DNA from 2 places in the Mycobacterium zoologicum genome. Region 1 is predicted to be linked to the other one. Evidence: riboswitches for the same ligand, from Rfam matches in the RefSeq annotation. Region 1 holds a riboswitch; the other holds the start of a gene.
The links. Region 1 has a riboswitch for cobalamin ahead of K6T84_RS14660 (PPE family protein). Riboswitches for the same ligand answer to the same signal wherever they lie in the genome.

Region 2: linked by a shared signal. The riboswitch ahead of metE (5-methyltetrahydropteroyltriglutamate--homocysteine S-methyltransferase) and the one ahead of K6T84_RS14660 (PPE family protein) in region 1 are both predicted to bind cobalamin.

What each region holds. Positions count from the first base shown of each region.
Region 1 covers NZ_JAYJJS010000017.1:37,147-41,330, forward strand. The annotation lists gene K6T84_RS14660 (PPE family protein) at 1-1,563, opposite strand, end outside; adenosylcobalamin (AdoCbl) riboswitch at 1,570-1,716, opposite strand; gene K6T84_RS14665 (NADP-dependent isocitrate dehydrogenase) at 1,823-4,057, opposite strand.
Region 2 covers NZ_JAYJJS010000001.1:189,085-193,304, forward strand. The annotation lists gene K6T84_RS00915 (NAD(P)H-dependent amine dehydrogenase family protein) at 1-289, opposite strand, end outside; gene K6T84_RS00920 (LLM class flavin-dependent oxidoreductase) at 286-1,260, opposite strand; gene K6T84_RS00925 (SDR family oxidoreductase) at 1,348-1,998, shown strand; cobalamin riboswitch at 2,038-2,239, shown strand; gene metE (5-methyltetrahydropteroyltriglutamate--homocysteine S-methyltransferase) at 2,373-4,220, shown strand, end outside.

The DNA of each region.
Region 1 (4,184 bases):
CGCCCATGTGCCGGGCGTCATAGGAGTGGTGACACCGCCGCCGAACCCGTCCCCGGACAGCGCGGTCAGGCCGCTCGGTGAAAAGTCATCCTCGAGGTCCATGTACTCGTGGCCGCGGCCGAGCATGTCGTGCTTGGCCCGTCGGCGCCGGCGGACCTTGGCCTTCTCCTCGGCGGCGGCGGCCTCCTCAGGAGCCGCGGCTGCCTCGGGTTCCGGGGCCTTGCGGCGACGGGCACTGGTGCCCGCGGCCCGGCGGGCCTGCTGGCTCAGGCCCGCGACCAGGTACATGTAGGCGAGGCTGTCGCCCGGTGACAGCGGCGGGGCGGGTGGTGGCGGGGGCGCGGCGGGCGCAGGCGGAGCCGCGGCCGGCACCGGAGCCGGCGCAGGGGCCGGAGCGGGGGCAGGCACCGGAGCCGGTGGCGTGGGTGCCACCGTCAACCCGGCGAACGGCGGGGGCACCGGGGGCACCGCGACCACCGGCACGGCGTGCAGGGCGGCCAGGCCCGACAGTCCCGCCAACCCGGCCAGCGGCGCCACCGCCAGCGGCAACGCGGCCGTCAACATCGGCAGCATGACCGGGATCAGCACGAGGGCTTGCTCCAGCAGCGTCTTGAGCAGGGCGATCACATCGGTGATGATCGTCCCGATCGCCTCGACCGCGGTGAACAGCAGCGTCGAGGCGATCGTGCCGGGATTTCCGGAGGCGAACGCCGCGGCCAGGTCCGCTCCGATGAACGCGAACGTCTGCGACAGGTAGGCGGCGAACGACCCGAAGTCCATCGGATAGCCCAACGCGAACGCGATGTTGTAGGGGCTCAGGAAGCTCAGCGGGTTGCCGGTCAGCGTCAGCCAGGGATCGAACCCGGAGAAGATCGACTGGAGGTACGGGTTGGCGGCCAGCTGGTTGATCATCGGCTGCAGCACGTTGTTGTAGAAGTCGGTGTAGCCGCTGTTCTGCAGCCAGTCCATGATGTCGTTCTGCCGATCCGGCGGCAGCTGCGACTGGCTGGCGTCGGCGGAGCCGGCCTTGACGATCTGCGGCGAAGCGGTGGTCTGCGGCGTCGACGCCACCGCGGCATCCGCCACGGCCTGATAGGTCGCCATCACCGCGGCCGCCTGGAACCACATCCGGCCGTAGTCGGCTTCGTTCAGCGCGATCGGAATCGCATTCACGCCAAAGAAATTCGTGCCCACCAGCACCGCGTGCGCAGCGTGGTTGGCGGCCAGCTCCGCAAGCGTCGGCATCGCCGCCAGCGCGGCGGTGTAGGCGGTGGCCGCGGTCTGCTGCTGGCCGGCGGTCACCGCGCTGGCGGCACCGGCCTGCACCAGCCAGGCCAGATACGGCACATTCGCCGCCACATAGGCCTCGGCGGACGGGCCCTGCCACGCGCCGGCCTGCACCGCTCCCAGCAGCGCGGTCAGGTCATGAGCGATCTCGGCGTACTCCGCACTCAACGCCGTCCACGCCGCCGCCGACGCCAGCATCGGACCGGCGCCGGGCCCGGCGGACAGCAGGGTGGAATGGACTTCAGGTGGAGACGCGATCCAGATCGGCGTGGTCACGGTCGCCAGCTCTCCCGGGGTGCCTCGCCCCGAATCGGAGTTTGCGACGACGTGAGTGTCTGGCTCTCGGGTGAATCAACTCCCCGATCACAGTGGCGGCACCGCGCCGGAATCAAACCGGCTTCCTACGTCGTCGTCGCCTTGCCTGCGAATTGTCGCACGCCGGACGCCCCTAACCGCCGCCGAGACGGAAATCCACGACGCCGGTGTCGGCGTGTCGGTCGTGGATTTCCGTCTCGGCGAGGAACGGCCTCTGGGATCAGTCCTTGGCGTCGATCACCGCGTTCAGCGCCTCGCTGGGCCGCATCACCGCGGCGGTCAGGGCGTGGTCCGGGGCGTAGTAGCCGCCGATGTCCACGGCCTCGCCCTGCACCTGCGTCAGCTGCTCGATGATGACGTCCTCGTTCTTGGCCAGCCTGTCGGCCAGGGCCGCGAAGTGCTTGGCCAGCCCGGCGTCCTCGGTCTGCGCGGCGAGCTCCTGGGCCCAGTACTTGGCCAGGTAGAACTGACTGCCCCGGTTGTCCAGCTCACCGGTCTTGCGCGACGGACTCTTGTTGTCGTCCAACAGCTTTCCGATCGCGGCGTCCAGCGTCTCACCGAGCACCTTGGCGCCCACGTTGCCGGTCTTGGCGCCCAGGTCGTCGAAGCTGGCGCCGAGGGCCAGGAACTCCCCGAGCGAGTCCCACCGCAGGTGGTTCTCCTCGACCAGCTGCTTGACGTGCTTGGGGGCCGAGCCGCCCGCACCCGTCTCGTACATGCCGCCGCCGGCCATCAGCGGCACGATCGAGAGCATCTTGGCGCTGGTGCCCAGTTCCAGAATCGGGAACAGGTCGGTGAGGTAGTCACGCAGGATGTTGCCGGTGGCCGCGATAGTGTCCTGGCCGCGGATCAGCCGCTCGCAGGTGTACCGCATGGCCCACACCTGCGGCATGATCTGGACCTCCAGGCCATCGGTGTCGTGGTCGGCCAGGTAGGTCTTGACCTTCTTGCGCAGCTCCGCCTCGTGCGGACGCTCGGTGTCGAGCCAGAACACCACCGTCATGCCCGACACCCGCGCCCGCTGGACGGCCAGCTTCACCCAGTCCTGGATGGCGGCGTCGGTGACGGTGCACAGCCGCCAGATGTCGCCGGCCTCGACGTTCTGGGTCAACAGCACCTCGCCGGTGGCCAGGTCCACGATGTCGGCAACGCCGGCCTCGGGGACCTCGAACGTCTTGTCGTGGCTGCCGTACTCCTCGGCCTTCTGCGCCATCAACCCGACGTTGGGCACGGTGCCCATGGTGGCCGGGTCGAACTGGCCGTGGGTCTTGCAGAAGTTGATCATCTCCTGGTAGATCCGCGCGAACGTGGACTCGGGGTTGACAGCCTTGGTGTCGCGGAGCCGGCCGTCGGCGCCGTACATCTTGCCGCCGGCCCGGATCATCGCCGGCATCGAGGCGTCCACGATCACATCGGATGGTGAGTGGAAGTTGGTGATGCCGTGCGCCGAGTCGACCATCGCCAGCTTGGGGCGGTGCTCGTGGCAGGCGTGCAGATCTTCGATGATCTCCTCACGCTGGGAGGCCGGCAGCGTCTCGATCTTGCTGTACAGGTCGACCATGCCGTTGTTGACGTTGACGCCCAGGTCGTCGAAGAGCTTCTGGTGCTTGGCGAACGCCTCTTTGTAGAAGACCTTGATGGCGTGGCCGAACACGATGGGGTGGCTGACCTTCATCATGGTCGCCTTGACGTGCAGGGAGAACATCACGCCGGTCTCGCGGGCGTCCTCCATCTGCTCCTCGTAGAACTCGCGCAGCGCCGCCACGCTCATGAACATCGAGTCGATGACCATGCCGTCGAGCAGCGACAGCTTCTCCTTGAGCACAATCGTCTTGCCGCCCTTGGTGGTCAGCTGCATCTTCACGTCGCGGTCGCGGTCCAGCGTCATCGACTTCTCACCGTGGTAGAAGTCGCCGTGCTTCATGGTCGCCACGTGCGTGCGCGAGGCCTGTGACCACTTGCCCATGCTGTGCGGATGCTTGCGGGCGTACTCCTTGACGGCCTTGGGCGCTCGTCGGTCCGAGTTTCCTTCGCGCAGAACCGGGTTCACCGCCGACCCCAGGCACTTGGCGTAGCGTTCGTGGATGTCGCGCTCCCGGTCGGACTTGGGGTCCTCCGGGTAGTCCGGCAGTTCGTAGCCCTTGCCCTGCAGTTCCTTGATGGCCGAGACCAACTGCGGCACCGAGGCACTGATGTTGGGCAGTTTGATGATCGTGGTGTCCGGCAACTGGGTCATCCGGCCGAGCTCGGCGAGGTTGTCCGGCACTCGCTGCTCGTCGGTGAGACAGTCCGGGAAGGCGGCCAGGATGCGGGCCGCCAGCGAGATGTCACTGGGTTGGACGTCGATACCCGCGGGCCCGGTGAATGCCTGCACGATCGGCAGGAACGAGTACGTCGCAAGCAGCGGCGCCTCGTCGGTCAGCGTGTAAATGATGGTCGGCTGGTCGGCGCACATGGCTGTTCTCCCGGCGTCAGGTTCTTAGGCGAACGATTCGTGCCGCGTGGTACACGGCGGGATTCAGTATCGCGTACCCCGACAGCACGCCCACCGGCGGTGAGCAGGTGGCGACAGCTCCGGGGGA
Region 2 (4,220 bases), on a different contig from region 1:
CCGCCAGCAGCCGCAGATAGTCGGGCACCGCGCCGGCGTCGCGTTCGGGACCGCTCGCGGCATACACCACGCAGTCGGGCCGCAGCGCGATCAGCGCATCGGCGTCACCGGTCGCCGCTACCCCCAGGGGCTTCCCACCGGCGAGTTCACCGGCGTCTCGCCCCGCCTTGTGCGGCGAATGAACCCAGACGCCAACGAGTTCCAGATCAGGCCGATGCCGGATCGCCTCGATGGCGATGGAGCCGACACCCCCGGTCGACCACACGACGATACGAGTCGGGTCAGTCATGGTTTCCCTTCGTTGCGGGCCGACACCGCGCGTTCCAGGTACGGCCACGCGAGAGCGGGCGGCAGCCCGCCACACAACGGCAGCAGCGGCAGGCTGCCACCGGACCGCAACTGCGCGGCCGCCTCGGCCACGGTGAAGACGCGGTAGGGGCCCGGCGTCGCCCGCAGCTCGGCCACACTGGCGGCCGGTGAAATGCTCGCCACCGTGCGATCCCCGTGCCGGTAGGCCGCGGCGGTCACGGCGTCGTGCAACAGGTACGGGCCCAGCTCGTCCCAGGCCTTGTCCACGTCGTCGGCGACGAATACCGTCGTCGGCGCATCGACGTCCGGGAGCCGCAGGGGGCCCGGTTCACGTCCGTGGTTTCGGCACTGCGATTCGTAGGCTTCCCTCAAAGCAGCCGAGTTCGTCTGAGCGATGAACCCCAGACCGTGGCGGGCGGCCCGCTTCGCCGCCGCCGCACTTCCGCCGGCCACCATGATGTGCGGGCCGCCTGGCGTCACGCACGGCGGCGTGATGTGAATACGGCGCCCCTGATGGATGACCGGCTCGCCCCGTAACAGCTGCAGCAGCAGCGCCAGTTTCTCGTCGGCCAGCCGCCCACGCCGGCTCATGTCCGCGCCGAAGTGTTCGTACTCCGGTGCGCGGTGACCGATACCGAAGGCGTAGGCGACGCGGCCGTTGCTGATGATGTCGAGCACGCTCATGTCTTCGGCCAGCCGCACCGGATCCCAGAACGGAAGGACCACCGCGGCAAGCAGAATCGGCAGCACCTGCGTTCGGGCGGCGATCGCCGAAGCCAGCAGCAACGGAGACGGCAGGTGCCCGTCCTCGGTGCCGTGATGCTCGGAGACAACGGCGGCCATCGCGCCGCGGGATTCGGCCCACGCGCACATTTCCAGTGCCGCGGCGTACAACTCGCCACTGGGCGCACCCGTGGCGGGCGCCCGCATGTCGAAGCGCAGCGTGAACATCCGCACGACTATAACCTAATATTTGTTCACATCGTTGGGTTTCGCTCGCGACCCAGCTTCTGACGATCGACGGGTAGCGTCGAAGCCATGGCACGCATTGTGATCATCGGGGGCCACGGCAACGTCGCCCTGCTGCTCAGTCCCATCCTTGCCGACGCCGGTGAGGAGGTGACGTCGATCTTCCGCAACCCCGACCACTCCGAGGAGGTCGCCGTCACCGGGGCGGTTCCGGTGGTGGCCGACATCGAGCAGCTCGACACCGACGCGCTGGCCGAACTGTTGACCGGCCACGACGCGGTGGTGTTCTCCGCCGGCGCCGGCGGCGGGAACCCGGCACGCACCTATGCCGTCGACCGCGACGCCGCGATCCGCACCATCGATGCCGCGGCGAAGGCAGGAGTCCGGCGGTTCGTCATGGTGTCCTACTTCGGCGCCGGCCCCGACCACGACGTCCCCGAAGACGACCCGTTCTACCCGTACGCCGAGGCCAAGGCCGCCGCCGACGCCCACCTGCGGGCCACCGACCTGGACTGGACGGTGCTGGGGCCGAGCCGGCTCACCCTCGAGCCCGCCACCGGAGAGATCGCTGTCGGACCGGACACCGGCAAAGGGCAGGTGTCGCGCGGCAACGTCGCGCTGGTGATCGCTGCCTGCCTGACCGACGCGTCGACAATTCGCCGCACCATCGAGTTCAACGACGGCACGATGCCCATCTCCGAGGCGCTCGCGGCCGGGTAATCTCGATCACGCAACTGGTTTGCCGATACCCCCGCGGTCTCGGCATCGAGCGCAACGCGGTTTTCCGTGGAGCGCGAGAGGGAACCCGGTGAGAATCCGGGACTGTCCCGCAGCGGTATGCAGGAACGACCGCCGTCATAGGCACTGGTCACGGGTCCGTGACTGGGAAGCGACGGCCATTAGGAGCACCGTGAGGTGCGCGCCTGCGAGTCCGAAGACCTGCCTGTTGTGCCGGGCGCGCCGCGCCCGGCGGATCAACGCCTCGCGGAATGGGCGTCTGGTTTTGATGGTTATAGTGCGTTAAATTGCACAGACCGGATTGGCTGGACACCCACCAGGCGGTGACCCACCTCTCCGAATCGAAGGATTGCACTATGACCGCTCAACCGTTCAGCGCCACCGTTCTCGGTTCACCCAGAATCGGGCCCCGCCGCGAACTCAAGCGCGCGACCGAGAGCTACTGGGCCGGCCGGATCGGCCAAGACGAGCTCAAGAAGGTGGCCGCCGGCCTGCGCCGCGACACCTGGGCGCAGCTGGCCGCCGCCGGCCTGGACTCGGTGCCGGTCAACACGTTCTCCTACTACGACCAGATGCTCGACACCGCGGTGCTGCTCGGCGCACTGCCGGAGCGGGTGGCCGGTGTGGCCGACGAGTTGGACCGCTACTTCGCCGCAGCCCGCGGCAACGCCGACATCGCACCGCTGGAGATGACGAAGTGGTTCGACACCAACTACCACTACATCGTCCCGGAGATCGGCCCGGACACAAAGTTCGCGCTCAACCCGGCCAAGGTACTCGCTGAGCTCAAAGAGGCTCAAGAGCAAGGCATTCCGGCTCGCCCGGTGATCATCGGACCGCTCACGTTCCTGCTGCTGAGCAAGGCCGTCGACGGGGCCACCACGCCGATCCTGCGCCTGGATGAGCTGACCGACATCTACGCCGAGCTGCTGTCCACGCTGGCCGGCGCCGGCGCGCAGTGGGTGCAGATCGACGAGCCGGTGCTGGTCACCGACATCGCCGCCGACGCCCCCGCCCTGGCCGAGCAGGTCTACCACCGCCTCGGCGCGCTGCGCGACCGGCCGTCGCTGTTCGTGGCCACCTACTTCGGCGACCCCGGCGCCGGGCTGGCGGCACTGGCCCGCACCCCGGTCGAGGCGATCGGTGTCGACCTGGTCTACGGGTCGGTGGATTCGGTTGTCGCCGAGCCTGAGCTGACGTCCAAGACGCTGGTCGCCGGCATCGTCGACGGTCACAACATCTGGCGCACCGACCTCCAGTCCGCCCTGGCCAAGCTGGAACGCCTGCTCGGCTCGGTCGGCACGCTGGCCGTGGGCACGTCGTGCTCGCTGCTGCACGTGCCCTACTCGCTGGAGCCGGAGACCGACCCGGCCCTGGACGACGGCCTGCGCAGTTGGCTGGCGTTCGGCGCCGAGAAGGTGACCGAGGTGGCCGTCCTGGCCCGCGCCCTGACCGAGGGCCGCGAGGCGGTGGCCGGCGCGATCGCTGCATCCGATGCCGCCGTGGCGTCCCGCAAATCGGATCCGCGGCTGAACAACGCCGATGTCCGCAGCCGGATCGCGGCGATCACCACCGCCGGGTCACACCGGGGCAGCGCCGCCGAACGCCGCGCCGCCCAGGACGAGCGACTGCACCTGCCGCCGCTGCCGACCACCACCATCGGCTCGTTCCCGCAGACCGTCGACATCCGCAAGGCCCGCGCCGCGCTGGTCGCCGGGGAGATCGACGAGACCGAGTACACCCGCCGGATGAAGGCGGAGATCGCCGACGTCATCACACTGCAGGAGGGCCTCGGCCTGGACGTGCTGGTGCACGGCGAGCCGGAGCGCAACGACATGGTGCAGTACTTCGCCGAGCAGTTGGACGGTTTCTTCGCCACCGCCAACGGTTGGGTGCAGTCCTACGGCAGCCGCTGCGTGCGTCCGCCGGTGCTGTTCGGTGACGTCTTCCGGCCACGCCCGATGACGGTCGACTGGGCCACCTACGCCCAGTCGCTGACCGACAAGCCGGTCAAGGGCATGCTCACCGGCCCGGTGACCATCCTTGCCTGGTCGTTCGTCCGCGACGACCAGCCGCTGGCCGACACCGCCGACCAGGTGGCTCTGGCGATCCGGGACGAGACGGTGGATCTGGAGGCCGCGGGCATCGCGGTGATCCAGGTCGACGAGCCCGCGCTGCGGGAGTTACTGCCACTGCGCAAAGCC